DNA from 2 places in the Streptomyces sp. NPDC001415 genome. Region 2 is predicted to be linked to the other one. Evidence: riboswitches for the same ligand, from Rfam matches in the RefSeq annotation. Region 2 holds a riboswitch; the other holds the start of a gene.
The links. Region 2 has a riboswitch for glycine ahead of gcvP (aminomethyl-transferring glycine dehydrogenase). Riboswitches for the same ligand answer to the same signal wherever they lie in the genome.
Positions count from the first base shown of each region.

Region 1: linked by a shared signal. The riboswitch ahead of gcvT (glycine cleavage system aminomethyltransferase GcvT) and the one ahead of gcvP (aminomethyl-transferring glycine dehydrogenase) in region 2 are both predicted to bind glycine.

Region 1 covers NZ_JBSFIE010000008.1:288,982-299,998, forward strand. Annotated here, with positions in the region: gene ACWC2B_RS14075 (ABC transporter permease) at 1-274, opposite strand, end outside; gene ACWC2B_RS14080 (enhanced serine sensitivity protein SseB C-terminal domain-containing protein) at 663-1,460, opposite strand; gene ACWC2B_RS14085 (enhanced serine sensitivity protein SseB) at 1,628-2,401, opposite strand; gene ACWC2B_RS14090 (AAA family ATPase) at 2,508-3,164, opposite strand; glycine riboswitch at 3,294-3,390, shown strand; gene gcvT (glycine cleavage system aminomethyltransferase GcvT) at 3,544-4,659, shown strand; gene gcvH (glycine cleavage system protein GcvH) at 4,760-5,134, shown strand; gene glyA (serine hydroxymethyltransferase) at 5,175-6,434, shown strand; gene ACWC2B_RS14110 (L-serine ammonia-lyase) at 6,591-7,961, shown strand; gene ACWC2B_RS14115 (NADPH-dependent F420 reductase) at 7,966-8,625, opposite strand; gene ACWC2B_RS14120 (EF-hand domain-containing protein) at 8,751-8,963, opposite strand; gene ACWC2B_RS14125 (helix-turn-helix domain-containing protein) at 9,020-9,940, opposite strand; gene ACWC2B_RS14130 (GNAT family N-acetyltransferase) at 10,021-10,671, shown strand; gene ACWC2B_RS14135 (tRNA-dependent cyclodipeptide synthase) at 10,874-11,017, shown strand, end outside.
Region 2 covers NZ_JBSFIE010000023.1:4,080-15,096, reverse strand. Annotated here, with positions in the region: gene ACWC2B_RS26300 (hypothetical protein) at 1-425, shown strand, start outside; gene ACWC2B_RS26295 (DUF5999 family protein) at 759-965, shown strand; gene gcvP (aminomethyl-transferring glycine dehydrogenase) at 1,081-3,966, opposite strand; glycine riboswitch at 4,161-4,267, opposite strand; gene ACWC2B_RS26285 (PRC-barrel domain-containing protein) at 4,404-4,781, shown strand; gene ACWC2B_RS26280 (DNA polymerase IV) at 4,697-6,262, opposite strand; gene ACWC2B_RS26275 (MerR family transcriptional regulator) at 6,320-6,907, opposite strand; gene ACWC2B_RS26270 (bifunctional nuclease family protein) at 7,132-7,605, opposite strand; gene ftsR (transcriptional regulator FtsR) at 7,659-8,402, opposite strand; gene ACWC2B_RS26260 (FHA domain-containing protein) at 8,423-9,367, opposite strand; gene ACWC2B_RS26255 (DUF881 domain-containing protein) at 9,450-10,259, opposite strand; gene ACWC2B_RS26250 (small basic family protein) at 10,265-10,597, opposite strand; gene ACWC2B_RS26245 (DUF881 domain-containing protein) at 10,594-11,017, opposite strand, start outside.

The sequences.
Region 1 (11,017 bases), on a different contig from region 2:
CGGGTGTGGAGAGCAGCGGGTCGATCTGGTCCTCGTGGAACTCCTCCGGCGGATGTCCGAACGCGTCGACGATCAGCGGCGCGAAGATCGCGACGAGGACCAGGAACACGACAACGATGCCACCGGTGAGGGCGAGCTTGTCCTTCTTCAGCCGGTTCCAGGCGATACGGCCCAGCGACCGCCCCTCGACGGTTCTGGTCTCGCCGCCGGGCGTGACACTGATGTCCGCGGTCGGGTCCGCGTCGGCGGGTGTGTCGTGCAATGGTGCCGTCATCGTGGCAAGGACCCCTCTCAACCGGCGGTGACCGGCCCGCACTTGCCGCTGTAGCGGCGCGTTCCCATCAGCAGTGCGAGCGGGGGGCGACACCAAGCAGCGCGTCGAGCTGCTCGCACAAGGGCCCGAACGGCCCTGCATGCCGGGAGTCTTCAATGGCCTCGCGATCACCCGCCAGACCTGACGGCGAAAGTATGCGCAAACGTGATGCGGAGAGAGGGTTTCCGTTATCCGGACGCGTGTGAACCAGGGGCGGACATGCGGAAGTTGGGGCGCATGCGGCGCCCGGGACTATTGCGGTCTTCGCCTCATCAGAACGGACATTCCCCTTACGTGAAGGGGGACTTGTCAGGGTCTGTCCCGGTTGGGGTGCCGAACGAGACCGGATTCAGTACGTGCGCGGGGCGGCCGGCGGGTAGCCGTATCCGGCGGTCCCGGGGGCCGGGGCGGCGTGCGCCTCGCGGTCGTAGAAGGGCCGGGCGTTGGCTTTCAGCCACATGCCGACCGGGTCGTACTCGTCCGACATCGCGACCGTGGACACCGCGAGCCCGTCCGGCACGGCGGCGACGGACTGCTGCATCATCGCCCGCACCGCCTCGACCGCCTGCGGGCCGGTGTTGTAGAGGTCGAGCCCGATCGCGAGGTACGGCGTGCCGAGCGCGGGCTGCACCCAGGCCCGGCGCAGCGAGCGGACGGCCGGGGTGCGGTGCGCGTTCTGCGCGAGCAGGGCGTAGAACTGCGGGATCTCCACGGCCGGTTCGGAGAGCCTCAGCGGCCCGGCGGGCATCCGGTCCAGGCCGGTGGCGATGCGCCGCAGATCGGTCCAGGGGATGCCCACGCCGCCGCCGGGCGCGTGCGGATTGAGCCAGATCCCGTACCGATCGGGGTAGAGGGCGCGGGCGACTTCGAGGGCGCCGGTCACTTCGTGCGCCCGGTTCCAGCCGCTGGCGGCGAGCTCCTGCGCGGAGGTCACACAGGGCGCGTACGCGACGCCGTCGACCTCCATGTTTCCGTACTGGGCGTCCGGGGAGCCCGGGCGGCCGTTCCACAGCAGCATCCAGAGCCGGCCGGACGCGGGGTCCGCGAGGGCGTGGAGCAGCGCCTCGTACACGTCGTAGCGCCCGGGCGTCACCTGGCGCAGCATGTGCTCGACCTGCCCGGCCGCCGCGGTGCCTGACGCGCTCACCCTGGGTCCCGCCCCTCTTCGATCCACCGTGCCGACGCCTGCGCCGCCCCGCAGCCCCGGGCACACGCGTGCGGCTGCGGGGATACAAGAGTCATGAAACCAGGTTAAGCCGCCGTACAGACACCGCCATGACCCGGCGGGACCTGCCGCGACGTACCCGGCGGTTGTTACTGGGCCCGCGCGTAGAACGGTCGCACCCGCTCGCGCATCCAGGTGGCGACCGGATCCTGGGTCACATCGAGCAGGACCAGGTTGACCGGCCAGCCGACCGGGACCCGGCCGAGCGCGCGGCCGAGCGCCTCCATGGGGGCGTTGCGGCCCGCCCCGTCCCAGGTGGAGAACTCCACGCCTATGAAGAGCGTGGGCGAGTCGCCCTCGATGGAGGCGAGCGCGCGGCGGGCGCTGAGCACCACACCGGTCGCCTCGAACTCCTCGGAGGCGACGCCCAGGAATTCCACCGGGTCCTCCTGCCAGTCCGGCTCGAAGAGGCGTACCCGGGCGCCGGACGCGGGTCCGTCGAGCGCGGTACGCCCGGTACGGCACAGCTGGGCCACGGCGGGCGGGGGCAGCGGCATGCCCACCGCGCCCTCGGGGTTGACCGCGATGCCGAGCTGCGGCGGGAGCCCGCGGGCGAACTCGACGGCGGGTGCCACCGCGAACGACATGTGGGAGCCGACGCACTGCAGGAACTGCTGCTCGGAGCTGTAGACGGGGACGTAGGGGGCGCCGTCGAGCTCCATGGTGGGCAGGTCGAGGTCGGCGCTGTCCTGGCTGCCGCCGTTGGGCAGTGGCACCCAGACGACGCTGCGGCCGAGCACCTCTATGAGGCGGGGACCCGCGTCGGCGTGGCCGAGCGCCGCCGCCAGGGCCTCTTCGAGCTCGTTGCCCGGCCAGCCTCCGCCGCCGTGCGGATGCGCGAACGCCTGCTCCGGAAAGTTCATGTGCCGTCCTTCTCCCCCGACTGCTGTCGTGCCCCACGACCCTAGCGCCGAGGGCGCGGGGTGGGGAAAGGGTGCCGGGAAAGGGCCCGGCGCGCGCCACGGGGCGCTACTTCCCGAAGCCGATGCGGTGCAGCGCGGAGGCCGACTCCCGGTCGAGCAGGACCGCGCTCGCGCAGCCGGTCGGCAGCCGCCCGGCCTCCACCTGGGCTATGAGGCGGCGGGCCGCGCCGCGGTGCCGGGCGAAGGCGTACTTCGACACCCAGCGGCCCCGGATCGCCTGGCCCTCCAGGGCGGTGCCGGCCGGCACGTCGAGCACGACGAGCCGCAGCGTGCGTCCCCTGCGCCGGGCCCCGCGGCCGAGCCAGTGCCGTACCCACGCCTGCGTACCGCAGTCGTGCACGACGAGGCTGTCGCCGGAGCGCAGCGCCCACCAGGTCCTGGCGAAGTGCGCGGTCCGGGTCAGCGGGCGGTACAGGGCGTACGGAATCCCGGGCAGCCGTCGCTGCCAGGCGAGCCGGGTGTCCTGGGAGTCGATGCGGCGGTCGGTGACGGCGCGGCGCATCAGCGTCGTCTTGCCGCTGCCGGGCAGACCCGACACCACCACGACGTCGCCCGCGTCGAAGAGCAGCTCCGGCGGGGTCTGCTCGGGCCGCCCCCGCAGATCCCGTACCTCCGGCCGTGTCCGTCCTCCCGGCCCCTGAAGACCGAGGCCTTCCGCCGCGGGCACTTCCCGCACCTGGCCCGTGTTCCGTCCAACCGTCATGGCTCTCCCCCCTGTTCGGGTCCCGCGACCCCTGCCCACGAAGTGTAAAGAGACGGTAATAGCTCGCCAACGATTTGCCGCTTCCGGGATGCGTGCAATGATGTGCGCGCCAACTGCATACCGGCCGTTCGAATCCGCGCGGGAGAGTCCTCAGCACTGTGAGCTGGGGCGCCGAAGGAGCAAGTTCCTCCCTTGAATCTCTCAGGCCCCGTACCGCGCGGGTGAGGCAGATCTGAAAAGCGGGCCGTCCCCTGCCGGGCGTCCCCACCCAAGGTGCAAGCCGTGACGCGCAGCGCGCGCCGGTGAACCTCTCAGGTTCCGATGACAGATGGGGAGGATGTCCTCGACCGTCATGCCCCGGGACCTTGGAGCCACATCCATGAGCAACGCCCCCCGCCTCACCGCCCTCGATGCCTTGCATCGTTCGCTGGGCGCCACGATGACCGACTTCGCGGGCTGGGACATGCCGCTGCGGTACGGGAGCGAGCGCGACGAGCACAACGCCGTACGGACCCGCGCCGGGCTGTTCGACCTGTCCCACATGGGCGAGATCACCGTCACCGGCCCCGAGGCCATGAAGGCGCTGAACTACGCGCTCGTCGGCAACATCGCCACCATCGGCCCCGGCCGCGCCCGGTACACGATGATCTGCCAGGAGGACGGCGGGATCGTCGACGACCTGATCGTCTACCGCCTGGGTGAGACCGAGTACATGGTGGTCGCCAACGCGGGCAACGCGCAGATCGTGCTCGACGCGATCACCGAGCGCGCGGCCGGCTTCGACGCCGAGGTCCGCGACGACCGCGACGCGTACGCGCTGATCGCCATCCAGGGCCCCGAGTCCCCCGGCATCCTGAAGTCCGTCACGGACGCGGACCTCGACGGCCTGAAGTACTACGCCGGTCTGCCCGGCACCGTCGCCGGTGTTCCCGCCCTCATCGCCCGCACCGGCTACACCGGCGAGGACGGCTTCGAGCTGTTCGTGGCGCCCGAGCACGCCGAGCGGCTGTGGCGCGCGCTGACCGAGGCCGGCCAGGACGCGGGCCTCGTGCCGTGCGGCCTGTCCTGCCGCGACACGCTGCGTCTTGAGGCGGGCATGCCGCTGTACGGGCACGAGCTGACGACCGCGCTCACTCCCTTCGACGCCGGGCTCGGCCGGGTCGTGAAGTTCGAGAAGGACGGCGACTTCGTGGGCCGCGAGGCGCTGGAGGCCGCCGCCGAGAAGGCCGCCGCGAACCCGCCGCGCAAGCTGGTCGGGCTGGTCGCCGAGGGCCGCCGGGTGCCGCGTGCCGGCTTCTCGGTCGTGGCGGACGGCGAGGTCGTCGGCGAGGTCACCTCGGGCGCCCCGTCGCCGACCCTTGGCAAGCCGATCGCCATCGCGTACGTGGACGCCGCGCACGCCGCGCCCGGAACCGCCGGGGTCGGCATCGACATCCGCGGGACGCACGAGGCGTACGAGGTCGTCGCGCTGCCCTTCTACAAGCGCCAGAAGTGACCCTCGCGTCCCTGCCGCACCACGCTTCTCGTCTCGCTGTCCGAGACACTCGTCGAGACCCCGTCATCAGCACTCCCCCGCGTACAGGAGAATTCAGGTCATGAGCAACCCCCAGCAGCTGCGTTACAGCAAGGAGCACGAGTGGCTGTCGGCCACCGAGGACGGTGTGGCGACGGTCGGCATCACGGAGCACGCGGCCAACGCGCTCGGTGACGTCGTGTACGTACAGCTTCCGAACGTGGGTGACACGGTGACCGCGGGCGAGACCTGCGGCGAGCTGGAGTCCACCAAGTCGGTCAGCGACCTGTACTCCCCCGTCACCGGTGAGGTCGTCGCCGCCAACCAGGACGTCGTGGACGACCCGGCCCTGGTGAACTCCGCTCCGTTCGAGGGCGGCTGGCTGTTCAAGGTGAAGGTCACGGACGAGCCGGGCGACCTGCTCTCCGCCGACGAGTACACCGACTTCGCCAGCTGACCCGGAAACCACAGGGATACAGGGAAACAGGGATCGTCTGATGTCGCTTCTGAACCAGCCCCTCCATGAGCTGGACCCGGACGTCGCCGCCGCCGTCGACGCCGAGCTCCACCGTCAGCAGTCCACCCTCGAAATGATCGCCTCGGAGAACTTCGCTCCGGTCGCGGTCATGGAGGCCCAGGGCTCGGTCCTCACCAACAAGTACGCCGAGGGCTACCCGGGCCGCCGCTACTACGGCGGCTGCGAGCACGTCGACGTGGTCGAGCAGATCGCGATCGACCGCATCAAGGCGCTCTTCGGCGCCGAGGCCGCCAACGTGCAGCCGCACTCGGGCGCCCAGGCGAACGCGGCCGCGATGTTCGCGCTGCTCAAGCCGGGCGACACGATCATGGGTCTGAACCTGGCCCACGGCGGCCACCTGACCCACGGCATGAAGATCAACTTCTCCGGCAAGCTCTACAACGTGGTCCCGTACCACGTCGACGAGACCGGCGAGGTCGACATGGCCGAGGTCGAGCGCCTGGCCAAGGAGTCGAAGCCGCAGCTGATCGTGGCCGGCTGGTCCGCCTACCCGCGCCAGCTGGACTTCGCCGCGTTCCGCCGGATCGCGGACGAGGTCGGCGCGTACCTGATGGTCGACATGGCCCACTTCGCGGGCCTGGTCGCCGCGGGTCTGCACCCCAACCCGGTGCCGCACGCCCACGTCGTGACCACCACCACGCACAAGACCCTGGGCGGTCCGCGCGGCGGTGTCATCCTGTCGACGCAGGAGCTCGCCAAGAAGATCAACTCGGCGGTCTTCCCCGGTCAGCAGGGCGGCCCCCTGGAGCACGTGATCGCGGCCAAGGCGGTCTCGTTCAAGGTCGCCGCCTCCCCGGAGTTCAAGGAGCGCCAGCAGCGCACCCTGGACGGCGCCCGGATCCTGGCCGAGCGCCTGGTCCAGGAGGACGTGAAGGCCGTCGGCGTCGACGTCCTGACCGGCGGCACCGACGTGCACCTGGTCCTGGTGGACCTGCGCAACTCGGAGCTGGACGGCCAGCAGGCCGAGGACCGCCTCCACGAGGTCGGCATCACGGTCAACCGGAACGCCATCCCGAACGACCCGCGGCCGCCGATGGTCACCTCGGGTCTGCGGATCGGCACCCCGGCGCTCGCCACCCGCGGCTTCGGCGACGACGACTTCCGCGAGGTCGCCGACATCATCGCCGAGGCCCTGAAGCCGGACTTCGACAAGGACGCCCTGGCCGCCCGGGTGTCCGCTCTGGCAGCGAAGCACCCGCTGTACCCCGGCCTGAAGTAGTTTCGTACGCTTTAGTTCCCGGTTCATTTCGGGACGAAGCCCCGGGGCACCGCGCACACTGGTAGTGAGCGCGGTGCCCCATCCCATGCTGTGCCAGCTTTGCTCTGCACCACCCCGGCAGACAACGGCGTCTACCAACCCCTCAAGGAGTCCCCCGTGGCCATCTCGGTCTTCGACCTGTTCTCGATCGGCATCGGCCCGTCCAGCTCCCACACCGTCGGCCCGATGCGGGCGGCCCGGATGTTCGCCGCGCGCCTGAAGAACGAGGGCCTGATCGCCCACACCGTGCGGATACGGGCCGAGCTGTACGGCTCGCTCGGCGCCACCGGCCACGGCCACGGCACGCCGAAGGCGGTCCTGCTCGGCCTGGAGGGCGCCTCCCCGCGCACGGTCGACGTCGAGACCGCGGACGAGCAGGTGGAGCGGATCAAGGACTCCGGGCGGCTCAACGTGCTCGGCATGCACGAGATCGACTTCGCCTACGACGACGACCTGATCCTGCACCGCCGCAAGGCGCTGCCGTACCACGCCAACGGCATGACGGTCTTCGCGTACGACATCGACGGCGCGCTGCTCCTGGAGAAGACGTACTACTCGGTCGGCGGCGGCTTCGTCGTCGACGAGGACGCTGTCGCCGGCGACAACCCGATCGTGCCGGACGACACCGTCCTCAAGCACCCCTTCCGCACCGGGGACGAGCTGCTCCGGCTCGCCCGGGACACCGGTCTTTCGATCTCCGCGCTGATGCTGGAGAACGAGAAGGCCTGGCGCACCGAGGACGAGATCCGCTCCGGCCTGCTCGACATCTGGCGGGTCATGCAGGCCTGCGTCTCGCGCGGCATGTCCCGCGAGGGCATCCTGCCCGGCGGCCTCAAGGTCCGCCGCCGCGCCGCCACCACCGCCCGCCAGCTGCGCGCCGAGGGCAACCCCGATGCGCACGCCATGGAGTGGGCGACGCTGTACGCGATGGCCGTCAACGAGGAGAACGCGGCGGGCGGCCGGGTCGTGACCGCGCCCACCAACGGCGCCGCGGGCATCATCCCGGCGGTCCTTCACTACTACATGAACTTCGTGCCCGGCGCCGATGAGGACGGCATCGTCCGCTTCCTGCTGGCCGCCGGCGCGATCGGCATGCTGTTCAAGGAGAACGCCTCGATCTCCGGCGCCGAGGTGGGCTGCCAGGGCGAGGTCGGCTCCGCCTGCTCGATGGCGGCGGGCGCGCTCGCCGAGGTCCTGGGCGGCACCCCCGAGCAGGTCGAGAACGCGGCCGAGATCGGCATGGAGCACAACCTGGGTCTGACCTGCGACCCGGTCGGCGGCCTGGTCCAGATCCCGTGCATCGAGCGCAACGGCATGGCCGCCGTGAAGGCCGTCACCGCCGCCAAGATGGCGATGCGCGGCGACGGCAGCCACAAGGTGTCCCTGGACAAGGTCATCAAGACGATGAAGGAGACGGGGGCCGACATGAGCGTCAAGTACAAGGAGACGGCCCGCGGCGGCCTCGCCGTCAACATCATCGAGTGCTGAGCACCTAGAAGCTGTGGGCGGCCGGCCTCTCCCTGGGCGCCGCCGCCAGCGCCTCGGCGACTTCCGCGACGCCGCCCCGCAGTCCGTAGACGGGGGTCGCGGGCTGCTGGCGCCAGGAGTCGTCGATGCCGCCCGCGTCCACGGTGTCGAAGCCCAGCTCGTCGACGAGTTCGCGCACCAGGCGCTTGGCGGCCTCGTCGTCGCCGGCCACCGGCACGGCGATCCGCTCGGGGTCGCCCTGCGGGCGCGGCCGCTCCAACAGGTCCTGTGCGTAGGTGCCGTTGAAGACCTTGATCACCGGGTGGCCGATGTGCTGCTCGGTCCAGCGGCTCTCGGTGAGGCCGTCCTCGATCGCGTCGATCCGGCCGTCGCGCTCCTTGGGGTAGTAGTTCCCGGTGTCGATGACGGCGAAGCCGTCGGCCGCGCCGTCGAGGAACCCCTTGGGCAGGTCGGGGACGTGCTTGAGCGGGATGGTGACCACGACGACCTGTGCGCCGTCGGCCGCCTCGGCGACGGTGACCGGCGTCGCGCCGGTCTCCTCGGCGAGGGCGGAAAGAGTGTGCGGGCCGCGGGAGTTGGCGACCGAAACCTCGTGGCCGAGCGCGGTGAGGCGGCGGGTCAGGTTGCCGCCGATGTTGCCCGCGCCGATGATGCCGATCTTCATGAGCTGGCCTTCCGGAGATGGTGCGTTGGCACGCTCCGGGGAACTCGCGGGCCCGGGGAGTTATTCCGGGCCGCCCCCGGTGGCGTACCGCGCGAGCGGGAACACGCCACCGGGGCCGATCGGCGTCACTTGTTCAGCGAGGCCCAGAACTCCTCGAAGGAGAGCTTGCCGTCGCCGTTGGCGTCCTTGGCCTTGATGATGGCCTGGGCCACCGTCTCGGTGACGTGGAAGTCGCCCAGCTGCGCCATGACCGCCTTGTACTCGCTCGCGGTGACGCGTCCGTCGCCGTCGATGTCGAGCTTCGCGAACGCCTTGCGCGCCTCTTCGATGTCCGCCACTGGGTCCACCCCTTTGTTGGTGCCTACTGCTTGATGCGTTTCTGACGCGGGTCAGATTAGCTGCCGACGTGGGCGCGCAGTGCGGCGGCCAGCCATTGGAAGGCGGCGGCCGCGCTCGGCGGCTGCTCGTACCCGTTGATGACGGCGAGCAGCTGGAAATAGCGCTCGACGCGCAGGTCGGGGCTGACGCCGACCCGGTCGAGCAGGGCCGCCCGGTCGGCGCCCTCGCCGAGGAGTTCGCTCAGCACCGCGTCGGCCTCGGGACTCTCGGGTGCGACGCCGCGCTCCTGGGCCTCGCCCACGAGCAGGGCGACCTTCTTCGCGAAGGCGAGGTAGGCCTGCGGTTCGCGCGAACGCTCCCTGAAGCTTTCGGAGTTGGTCTCGGCGATGCGCCGCATCAGCGCCCGGAAGCCCTCGTCCTCGACCAGCTCGGCCAGCTCGATCCAGGCGTCGACCTGTTGGGGGGTGGGGTCGTCGGGCAGCTCGGCGGCCACGCCGCGGACCCGGGCGTGGAAGTGCGGGTTGGTGTCGTCGAGGCCGGCGAACACCGCGTCGGTGAAGTCGTCGATGATCTGCTTGCGCTCGCGCGCCGAGAGCCTGGCCAGCTTGTTCATGAGGGTCGTCTCCTGGGTGTCGGACTGCCGTCGGGCTACGGTCGACAGGACGGCCCGGCTCACCCTGAGCGCCCGGATCTGGGCGTCGAGGGCCGCGACATGGGCCGCGGCGACCTCGGCGACCGTGACCTCCCGGGCGAGCACACGGCGTACGTCGTCCAGGGAGAGCCCCAGTTCACGCAGGGTGCGCACCAGCTCAAGGCGGGCCACGGACTCGGCGTCGTACAGCCGGTAGCCGCCGTGGGAGCGGCCGACGGGCGGCAGGGCGCCGATGTCGGACCAGTACCGGATGGTGCGCACGGGCAGTCCGGTACGGCGGGCGAGCTGCCCGATGGTGAGGGTTTCCGGGCCGTCGTCGATCATGTTGTCGAGTGTCCGGTTTCCAGTGGGTGGAGACTCAAGGCCTCGGGACGAGAAGAAGCGAAAAGAACAGGAACGGGGAAATGGTGGATCGGATGGGCGGCGGACTCGGCGACATTCTGGCGGCCGCGGCACAGGGGCGGTTCCCGCCGGCCGACGGCGGTACGACGGTGGTGGCGCAGCCGGGGCCGCGCGACGCGGGCGTACTGGCGTTCACCGCCCACTCGGTGATCTTCCTGGACGAGGACGAGGACTGGCTTCGGGCCACGCTGGCCGCGACGAACGCCGACCCCCTCGGCGCGTCGATGAACCCCGGGTTCCTGGCCGCCCTGATGGCCCGCACCGGCCGCTCGATGAACTGCGTCGACCTGCTGACCTGCGCGCCTGCCCTGCCGGGCGAGCCGCCGCTGGCGCTGACCGAGATCGAGGACCCTGAGCACCCGAGGGTGGCCCGGGCCCTGAAGTTCCGGGACGACGTGCGGGTCTGGGCGGCGGACGGCGGCGTCCTGATACTCGGGCGGGGCGTGGCGGGCCGCTGGGAGGTCGCCGTCGAGCTCGACGAGTCGGCGCGCGGTCGGGGGCTGGGCGTCCAACTCGCCCTGTCAGCACGGCATTTGGCGCCCGAACCGGTGCTCTGGGCGCAGCAGTCGCCGGGCAACGCACGCAGTGTGCGCACCTTCCAGGCGGCGGGGTTCCGGCCGGTCGGCTCGGAGGCACTGCTGGTCGCGCACTGATAACGGGTCCGGACCGACGGGCCCGGGACCCTGACTGTCCGAAACACGGAAAGGACTGTTTCCCGCCCGCCAAAGAGCAGTTCGCGCCAACTTCACGCCGCCACTTCCTCACGCTCCGCACTTGGCGGATAACTTCTTGCTGTCGCCGCCACACCGGGAGCACAGGGCACCCAGGGACTAGCGGCGCTGGGGCGTTACAGCTGTGACCATCACAACTGAAGCATTCACCGTGCAGCCCTTCACGCGAAGTTGCCACCACACAGGGGACGAGGGCGATCACGTCCTCATCGGTGTGAGTCCGGGAAACAGCTATTTCAGGGCCGGCCGCATCACCGAACTCGTCCGC
Region 2 (11,017 bases):
TCACCCCGGGCGGCCGGACCCCGCGCACCCGCCTGGCCGGCTGGCGTTTCCTCATCAGCGACCCCGACCACCCGGTCGCCGCCGCGGACACCCGGCTCACGCCGGACGGCTGGACCTTCTCGCATTTCTTCGAGGGCCCCTACATCGCCTCGACGGCACGCGCGGTGCGCCAGGCCGAACTGCTCACCACGCACTACCAGCCCCGGCTGCTGTCGGTACCCGAGCTGTACATGCTCACGCTGTGGCTGCACGGCGACACCACCGCCGACGGCGCCTCGGGCACGCCCGCACCGCACGACCTGCTGGTTCCGCTGGCGCCCGCCCCGCCCGGCATCTGCGCCCACCGCCCGCTGCGGGTCAGCGAACTGCTGCCGGTGCTCACCCTGCGCCTGGCCCCTGCCCCGCTGCTCGGCCAGCCCGTCTGACCTCGCCTTCGGCGACGCGCGGAAAAGTGCCCCGCGACCGGTGTGGCCGCGGGGCACCGGTGTGTCTATGCTGCGTACGCGCCGTCTCCGCCATACGGGCTAGTCCTGGCGGGCCACTGCGAACCACCCGAAAAGACAAGCCAGTTGAGCTGAACCGTCCGTGCGGGTGATACGTCATTAAGCAGTAGGAAGCGCTGCCGCGAAATCCCTGCGGATTGACTCCCGTGGGGCAACACTGGGATCGGACCGACCGACTTACTACGGGGGGCGGCCATGAACAACAACGCATCGAGCCGCAGCACACTCACCACGACGCAGCGAAAGAACGCATCCATGTGCCAGCACCAGCCAGCCTGCCCGACAGCCTTCTCCGCCGACCGGGAAGCCGCGAAGCCCGTGGCACACCACCCGGAGCAGGGCTGGAGCCTGCTGTGCAACGGTGTCCTGCTCTTCGAGGACACCGGTGAGCTGCTGCCGGACGGGCAGATCATCGCCCCGCACCGGTCGCTCACGGCGGAGCAGGTGGCGACGGCCGCCTAGCGCGGCCTCGTACGGACAGCTCTCGTGCGGACTGGTCCCAGCGGACTCGTCCCGTACGGAAACACAAGGGCCGGCCCGGGGAAGACACCCCGAACCGGCCCTTACGCATGTCCGGTCAGTTGTCGTACTCGTCCAGCGGCGGGCAGGAGCAGACCAGGTTGCGGTCCCCGAAGGCGCCGTCGATGCGGCGGACCGGCGGCCAGTACTTGTCGGCGGCCGACACGCCGGCCGGGAAAACGGCGTCCTCTCGGCTGTAGGCGTGGTTCCACTCGCCGCCGAGCGCGGCCGCGGTGTGCGGGGCGTTGGCCAGCGGGTTGTCGTCGGCCGGCCAGGCGCCGGAGGCGACCTTCTCGATCTCGCCGCGGATCGCGATCATCGTGTCGCAGAACCGGTCGATCTCGGCCAGGTCCTCGGACTCGGTGGGCTCGATCATCAGCGTGCCGGCCACCGGGAACGACATGGTCGGCGCGTGGAAGCCGTAGTCGATCAGGCGCTTGGCAATGTCGTCGACGCTGACGCCGGTCGCCTTGGACAGCGGCCGCAGGTCCACGATGCACTCGTGCGCGACCAGTCCGTTGGGACCGGTGTAGAGCACCGGGTAGTGCGGCTCCAGGCGCTTGGCGATGTAGTTCGCGGCGAGCACGGCGACCTGGGTCGCGCGCTTGAGGCCCTCGCCGCCCATGAGACGCACGTACGCCCACGAGATCGGCAGGATGCCGGCCGAGCCCCACGGGGCGGCCGAGATCGGGCCGACGCCCGTCTCCGGACCGGCGCTGGGCTGCAGCGGGTGGTTCGGCAGGTACGGCGCGAGGTGCGCACGCACACCGACCGGGCCGACGCCGGGGCCGCCGCCGCCGTGCGGGATGCAGAACGTCTTGTGCAGGTTGAGGTGCGAGACGTCGCCGCCGAACTTGCCCGGCTTGGCGAGCCCGACCAGGGCGTTGAGGTTGGCGCCGTCGACGTACACCTGGCCGCCGGCCTCGTGGACCAGACCGCAGATGTCGGCGACGTGCTCCTCGAACACGCCGTGCGTGGACGGGTAGGTGATCATCAGCACCGAGAGCTCGTCGCGGTACTGCTCGATCTTGGCGCGCAGGTCGTCTGCGTCGACCTCGCCGTCGTCGGCGGTCTTGACGACGACGACCTTCATTCCGGCCATCACGGCGCTCGCGGCGTTGGTGCCGTGCGCGGAGGACGGGATGAGGCAGATGGTGCGCTGGGTGTCGCCGTTGGCGCGGTGGTAGGCGCGGACCGCGAGCAGACCCGCGAGCTCGCCCTGCGAACCGGCGTTGGGCTGGATGGACACCGCGTCGTAGCCGGTGACCTCGGCGAGCCGCTCCTCAAGCTCGCGGATGAGCGTGAGGTAGCCGGCGGCCTGCTCGACCGGAGCGAAGGGGTGCATCTGGCCGAACTCGGGCCAGGTCACCGGCTCCATCTCGGTGGTCGCGTTCAGCTTCATGGTGCAGGAGCCGAGCGGGATCATGCCGCGGTCGAGCGCGTAGTCGCGGTCGGCGAGCTTGCGCAGGTAGCGCAGCATCGCGGTCTCGGAGCGGTGCTGGTGGAACACCGGGTGGGTCAGGAATTCGTCGCTGCGCAGCAGGGCGGCGGGCAGGGTGTCGACGGCCGCGGCATCCAGTGCCTCGACATCCGCGTGGACCCCGAACGCGGCCCAGACGGCGGCCAGTTGGGCCCGGGTGGTGGTCTCGTCGCAAGCGATGGAGACGGTGTCGGCGTCGACCAGGTGCAGGTTGACCCCGCCCTGGCGGGCCGCGGCGACGGCGCCCGCGGCCTTGCCCGGGACCCGCACGGTGAGGGTGTCGAAGTAGGCGCCGTGGGCGACGTCGACACCGGCGGCCTTCAGGCCCTCGGCGAGCACGACGGCGTAGCGGTGGGTGCGCTGCGCGATCTGCTTCAGCCCGTCCGGGCCGTGGTAGACGGCGTACATCCCGGCCATGACGGCGAGCAGCACCTGGGCAGTGCAGATGTTGCTGGTGGCCTTCTCGCGGCGGATGTGCTGCTCGCGGGTCTGCAGGGCCAGACGGTAGGCCTTGTTGCCGTCCGCGTCGACGGAGACCCCGACGAGGCGGCCGGGCAGGCTGCGGGCGAACTTCTCCTGCACCGCCATGAACCCGGCGTGCGGGCCGCCGAAGCCCATCGGGACGCCGAAGCGCTGGGTCGTACCGACGGCGATGTCCGCGCCGAGCGAGCCGGGGGAGGCGAGCAGGGTGAGGGCGAGCAGGTCGGCGGCGACAGTGACGATCGCGCCGAGCTCGTGGGCCGCGTCGATGACGGGCTTCAGGTCGCGGACCTGGCCTGAGGCGCCCGGGTACTGGAGCAGCACGCCGAAGACGCCGCGCTCGGCCACCTCGGCCGGGATGCCCTCGCTCAGATCGGCGACGACGACCTCGACGCCGGTCGGCTCGGCACGCGTCTGGATCACGGCGACGGTCTGCGGCAGGGTGTCGGCGTCGACGAGGAAGACCCCGCCCTTGACCTTGCCCACGCGCCGGGAGAGGGCGAGCGCCTCGGCGGCGGCGGTGCCCTCGTCGAGCAGCGAGGCGCCCGACGTCGGCAGGCCGGTCAGCTCGGCGACCATGGTCTGGAAGTTGAGCAGCGCCTCAAGGCGGCCCTGCGAGATCTCCGGCTGGTAAGGCGTGTACGCCGTGTACCAGGCCGGGTTCTCCATGACGTTGCGCAGGATCACCGGCGGCGTGAACGTGCCGTAGTAGCCGAGGCCGATCATCGGGGCGAGCACCTGGTTGCGGTCCGCGAGCTGACGCAGCTCGGCGAGCACCTCGGCCTCGGTCCGCGCCTCGGGCAGCCCCAGCGCCCCGGCACTCTTGATGACGTCGGGGACGGCGGCGGCGGTCAGCTCGTCGAGCGAGCCGTAGCCGACCTGCGCGAGCATCTTCGCCTGAGCCTCGGCATCGGGCCCGATGTGGCGCTGCTCGAACGGGATGCCACGCTCCAGCTGGCTGAGCGGAATGCGGTTGGCGGTCATTACGGAGGCCTCCTGGTCGCACGACCTGCGAGGGGCACCACGGCGCGGGTACCCGGACGGCCTCCCCCTCTGTCATCTCAACCTGAGAGCTTCACCGGGGCGCGTAGAGGCGACCCGGTTTTCACCGTCGGTGAGGAAAGGTTCCGCCCGGGCCGAAGTGCCCGCGCATCCCCCGTCCTGCTTTCCAGAGTGACCTCGTCCGTGCGGTCCGTGGGCCTGAGAGATTCCGGGGAGGAGTTGCTCCTTCGGCGCCCGCCGAGAACTCAGTGAGCACTTCGGAGGACTCTCCCGCACGGGGTCAGCAGCCGTTTGCCAGCCTACCAGCGAGGTCCGAGCCCGAATCTTTGTCCAACTGCTCAAGTGGCCAACACCCGCGATGTGCACTTTCGTAGTGCTTATGGAGCAGTTGTGAACGGTTGCGACCAGTTGGAGGGACCGTGCAGACCGATATCGATCCGCGCAGCCTGATCGGCCGCAAGGCGTACGACCGCAGTGGACGCAAGATCGGAACGGTGGACGAGGTCTACCTCGACGACGCGACGGGCGCACCGGAGTGGGCGGCGGTGCGCACCGGCCTGTTCAGCCGGGACGCCTTCGTCCCGCTCGAACCCAGCACCCTGGTCGACGAGGCGCTGCACGTCCCCTACGAGCGCGCCCTGATCAAGGACGCCCCCGACTTCGGCGTGGGCCGCCACCTCTCCCCGGAACAGGAGCTCCAGCTGTATCACCACTACGGTCTGGACATCGCGGCCCCCGACCCCGGCCCGCCGCCGTCCGACCGCGACTTCGGCCGCCTTGCCAACGGCGACTCCTGACCGGCCGGGGCCCCACCTCCGGGCTCCGCCTCCGCCTCCCCGTCCGCCTCGGTCTCCGCCTCTGTCTCGGTCTCTGTCTCTGTCTTGGTCTCGATTTCCTCGACCGGGGACAGCGGCTCCGCCTTCTCCACCAGGGGCAGTGGCTCCGACGGCGCCAGGCCGGGGTCGTCCACCCTGAAGGTCCGCACCCGCCCCGGCACCAGCGAGGCCGGCGTCTCGAAGCGCACCGTGACCCGCCCCACGCCGCTGCCCTGCACCCATCCCGGCCCGTACTCGGCGTGCGTGACGTCGTGCCCGGCCAGCCACCGCCGCTGGGCCGGGTCCTCCACGGGCTCCGCCTCCGCAGCGGCCGCCGGGGTCTCCTCGTTCTCGGGCTCCTCCTCGGCCCGCGCCTCCGAGGCCCGCTCCTCGGCGGCCTGCGCGAACAGGTCCTCCTGCGTGAAGTCGGCGAGCCCGCTGACCCCCACGCCGAGCAGCCGCACGCCGCCCGTGGTGTCCACGGAGTCGAGCAGGCGCCCGGCGGCCTCCCGCACCACCCCCGGGTCGTCCGTGGGCCCGCGCAACGTCTCGGACCGCGTCAGCGTCGAGAAGTCGTAGCGGCGGACCTTGAGCACGATGGTGCGGCCGGAGTGCCCGGACGCCCGTAGCCGCTGCACACACCGGTCCGCGAGCCGGCCGACCTCGGTCATGATCCGCACCCGGTCGTGCAGGTCCACGTCGAAGGTGTCCTCCACCGACACCGACTTGGTGTCCCGCTCGGCCACCACGGGCCGGTCGTCGTGCCCGGCCGCCATCCGGTACAGCGAGGCCCCGTGCGACTTCCCGAGCAGCCGTACGAGCTCGTCCTCGCCGGCCTCGGCGAGGTCGGCCACGGTCGTCATCCCGGCCCGCCGCAGATGCTCCCCGGTGGCCGGGCCCACGCCCGGCAGGGTGCGCACCGGCATCGGGGCGAGGAGCTCCCGCTCGGTGCCGGGTTCTATGAGCACGAGCCCGTCCGGCTTCGCCTGCTCGGAGGCGATCTTGGCCAGCATCTTGGATCCGGCGAGCCCGACCGACCCGCTCAGCCCGGTGACCGCCCTGATGTCCCTGCGCAGCCGCTCACCGGCCTCCCGCGCCGTGACCGACCCGAAGGCCACCCCGCCGGCCTCCAGGTCCACGAAGGCCTCGTCCAGGCTCAGCGGCTCGACCAGCGGCGACAGCCGGCCGAGCAGCTCCATCACCTGCTCGCTGATCGTGCGGTACAGCTGGAAGCGCGGCACCAGATACGCCGCGTTCGGACAGAGCCGCCGGGCCTGCGCCATCGGCATCGCCGAGCGCACCCCGAAACGTCTGGCCTCGTACGACGCCGTCGAGACCACCCCGCGCGGGCCGAGGCCGCCCACGATGACCGGCTTTCCGCGCAGGCTGGGCTTCGACGCCTGCTCTGCGGCGGCGAAGAAGGCATCCATGTCCAGATGCAGGATGGTCGGCGCGGCTCTCACATCACTGATGCTGCCGTACGCCACTGACAATCGGCCCCGGCACGGCCGCCGGGCGGCTCAGACCGCGCGGTTGCGGCGCCTGGCCAGCTCGTCGGCCGGGTTGTGCCCGACCAGGGTCTCGCCGGTGTCGACACGCTCGCCGTGCAGTTGCGAAAGGGCCGCCTCGACGTCCCGCCACACCACGCCCACGGCGATCCCGAAGATCCCCTGGCCGCCCTGGAGCAGGTTCACGACCTCGTCCGGGGACGAGCACTCGTACACCGTGGCCCCGTCGCTCATCAGCGTCATCCGCTCCAGGTCGCGAAAGCCGCGCTCACGCAGGTGCTGCACGGCGGCGCGGATGTTCTGGAGCGCGACACCGGTGTCGAGGAAGCGCTTGACGATCTTCAGGACGACGACGTCCCGGAAGCTGTAAAGACGCTGGGTTCCCGAGCCGTAGGCCGGACGGACACTGGGCTCGACCAGGCCGGTACGGGCCCAGTAGTCGAGCTGTCGGTAGGTGATCCCCGCCGCCGCGCACGCGGTCGGCCCCCGGTATCCGATCGTCTCGGTACTCGGGTCGGCCGCACTGCTGTGAAGCGGGTACGGCCCGCTCTCCCCCGGACTTCGTCCGGGAGCGCCCCCTGCCGTACCGTCGCCGCTCATTCTCACGCCGACCCTCCGTCCTTGACCTGCCCACTCGACGGTAGGCAGTCACTCGGGGTGCGTCAACGATCGCCACACTCGGCACGCCGAGTGATAATCACCCTGAGAGTGGTTTCCCGTGTCTCTCTTGTGGGAAAGGCTACTCGAATGCGCCGAAACCGCCCCGGCGTACGCGCCGCGCACGGCACCCCGGGGACGGCCCCCGGATCACGCGCATCCGGTGCTCACTGGCTGTTGGTGCCGAAGTCCTCGGGCGAGATCTGGTCGAGGAACTCGCGGAACTTCTCGACCTCGTCCTCCTGCTCGTCCGGAATGGCGATTCCCGCGTCGTCGAGGACCCCGTCACTGCCGTAGATCGGCGTTCCGGTGCGCAAGGCCAGCGCTATGGCGTCGGACGGCCGGGCGCTCACTTCCACACCACTGGCAAAGACCAGCTCCGCGTAGAAGACGCCTTCGCGCAGGTCCGTGATGCGGACTTCGGTCAGCTCCTGGCCCACGGCCTCAAGGACGTCCTTGAAAAGGTCGTGCGTCAGCGGCCGCGCCGGCGCCATCCCCTGTTGGGCGAAGGCGATCGCGGTCGCCTCCCCCGGACCGATCCAGATGGGGAGGTACCGATCGCCTCCCACTTCACGCAGGAGCACGATCGGTTGGTTGGAGGGCATTTCCACCCGGACACCCACGACGTCGAGCTCGTTCACACAGCAACCCTAGGACGTGCTCGGCAGGTTTGGGTAGTCGGGCACCTACAAGATCAGTGAAGCCGGACACCCAGGGCGGTCTGCACCAGTGCCGCATGGAGCCGCACGGACAGCGCCGCGAGCTCCTTCGTGGTGGCCTCCGCATGGGCCCTGGTCTGCGGATTACGGTGCAACCGCAGCGGAGCCACCACCTGCTCGACCAGACCCGCCTCGCGGTCCGCGGCGGCCTTCATGGCGCGCAGATGGCGCGGTTCCAGACCGAATCGCCCCAGATCCGCCACAAGTCGCGCCACATTCACCGACTCCGCGTCGAAGCCGCCCTCGGGCCCGGGCGTGACCAGGCCGTACGACTCCCACTCGGCCAGTTCCGCCTCGGTGACCTCGGCGGCCGCCATCAGCTCCGCCCGGCCCACCCGGGCGGCCGTGGGCCGGTCAGCGTCCTGCTCGCCGAGGCCGTCGAGCAGCTCCCGGGGGCCGCCGGAGGCCGGCAGGGAAGGCTGCTCGCCGCGGCCCAGCGCGTCCAGGTGCTCGCGGATGACCTTGAGCGGCAGATAGTGGTCCCGCTGCATCCGCAGTACCTGGGCGAGACGTTCGACGTCCTCGGCGCTGAACTTGCGGTACCCCGACGGCGTACGCCGGGGCTCCACCAGGCCCTCGGACTCCAGGAACCGGATCTTCGAGATCGTCACTTCGGGAAATTCGTCGCGCAGCTGGTTGAGCACCCCGCCGATGCTCATCAGCCGGCCGCCCGCGGCGGCGGTGCCGGATCCGGCACCGCCGGTCGGTGTCTGCAGCATGAATCTTCCCCGGCCGGGACTCAGAGAGAGCGCTGGCTCGCGTAGAAGACCAGGCGGTACTTCCCGATCTGGACCTCGTCGCCATTGGCCAGGTCGACGGAGTCGATCCGCTCGCGGTTCACGTAGGTGCCGTTGAGGCTGCCGACGTCGGAGACGGTGAAACGCCCGTCGGGACCGCGCCGGAACTCCACGTGGCGGCGCGAGACCGTCACGTCGTCCAGGAAGATGTCGCTCTGCGGGTGACGGCCGGCCGTGGTCAGCTCGCCGTCCAGGAGGAAGCGGCTTCCCGAGTTCGGCCCGCGGCGCACCACCAGGAGCGCCGAGCCCTGCGGCAGGGCGTCGACCGCGGCCTGTGCCTCCGGGGAGAGCGACGGCAGCTGCGTCTGGCCGGTCACCTCGGCGTCGTACGCCTCAAGGCCCGAGATCGAGATGGTCGAGGTGGTCTCGGAGGCGCGCTCCGGAACGACACCGGGCCGCAGCGGGGCCCCGCAGTTGGAGCAGAAACGGCTGGCGGCGGCATTGCTGTGCCCGCACCTCGTACAAACAGGCATGCCCGACATCGACGGATCCTCCTGCCGCGGCGGCACCGCGTGGGCACTGGTGGCATACGGGTCGGAGTCAAACCCTCCACCCGTACTTGAGGTTGACGGTTCTCCGAAACCTATGCGGCCTGCACCCGCGGGGTCAACAGACGACGCGCCCGGAATGTCACCACCGGAACCAGCCACCTCATCGCGGAACAGCGGACGCTCGCCGCCCTGCTCCTCCGCCCCTCCGGGGCGCTGAGCACGGTGCCTGGCGGCGCTGCCGCCGTCCTGGCGTGCGCTCTTGCCGAACAACTTCGCAAACAACTTCACGGGCGATTCCCCTTGACCGAAATAGACCCGCCCGTGGGGCAGGACGAACCCAGAATCAACACACCTGCCGACCCGGACATCCTCACAACGTCCGTATCCGCCAAACAGTTTCCACCACGCACCACTGTTACGAAGCGGCGACCCCCCGCAACCTCCTGCCCTTGTGCGGCAGGTCTCACGCCCACTCTCATCAGTGCGAGGACGACTGAGCGTAGTCAGGCCGCTTCGCGGCTCGCAAGGCGTTCACAACGATCTTCTCCGAGCGGGCCACTGTGGCGGTGGCCTGCTCCTTCTCCAGAGTCTGCACGACTCCACCGGGGATGTTCAGAGCCGGTTCCAGATCCTGCGGCCTGCCGATCACCTTGAAGACGTACGGCGCGGTGACCTTCTTGCCGTCGATACCGATGCCACCGGTCTCGTCCGAGAAGTAGGTGTTGGCCACCACACGGACGTCGTTGATCTGGACCGCCTCCGCCCCTGCTGCGCGCAGCTCCTGCACGGTGTCAAGTACCTTGTCGGACTCGACAGCGCCCTTGGGGTCACTGATCGTCAACGTGATGCCGGGCCCCTGCGCCGCGACCGTGCCGGCCAGGATGCCGAGCTGCTGCTCCTTCTCCACGGTCTGCTTGCGCGCCTCCTCGGCCTGGTTCGAGCTGGTCTCCAGCTCGGTGCGCTGACCCTCCAGACGCTGCTTCTCATCCTCAAGACGCTTCGTACGCGAGTCGAGTTCATCCAGGATCCGCACCAGATCCTCCTGGCGGGCGCCACGCAGCGCACTGTTGTCGCTGTTGGAGCGGACCTGGATGGCGAGGCCGAGGCCGAGGACGAACAGCAGCAGCGCCACGATGAGCTGCGCACGGCTGACCCGCGGCGGCCAGAGCCCCGCGGCGAGCCGCTGGCGCCCCGTCAGCTGAGCCTTCGCCTCGCCTGCTTCGTCCGGCGCGTCGACGGGCCGCTGCTCGTCGCCGTCACCCTGATCGGTGTTCTTCGCGTCGCTCATCGGCCTCAGGCCCTGAAGACGTGCCGTCGGATGGCGGCGGCGTTGGAGAAGATCCGGATGCCGAGCACCACGACCACGCCGGTCGACAGCTGCGCGCCGACGCCCAACTTGTCGCCGAGGAACACGATCAGAGCCGCGACCACCACGTTCGACAGGAAGGAGACGACGAAGACCTTGTCGACAAAGATGCCGTCGAGCATGGCACGAAGCCCGCCGAAGACCGCGTCGAGTGCCGCCACCACGGCGATCGGCAGATACGGCTCGACCACCGCAGGCACCTCGGGCCGGACGAAAAGTCCGACCACGACTCCCACGACGAGGCCAAGTACGGCGATCACGATGTGCCTTTCCCTGTATCGGCCACGCCCTTGCCGGCGCCCGTGGCCATTGGCTTTGCTGTCCGTACGGTCAGGCTCGGCGCCGCCGGGAGACGCACGTCTCCCTCGGCCGAAATGCTGGCCCTGATCCCGTAGTTCTGCTCCAGCACATGCAGGTACTGACCGTCCGCGCTGTCCTGGAAGTCGGTACTCAGCTTCTTGCCGTCCCCCACCGCGAGCACCGTGTACGGCGGCACCAGTGGCCTGTTGTCGACCAGTATGGCGTCGCCCGCGGCCCGGATCGCCGAAAACGATGTCAGGCGCTGCCCGTTGATGGCGATGGCCTCCGCGCCCGACTGCCACAGCCCGTTGACGACGCGCTGCATGTCGCGGTCGCGCACCCGGCCGGTGTCCGCGAAGGTCGTGCTCTCCCGGGGGCGG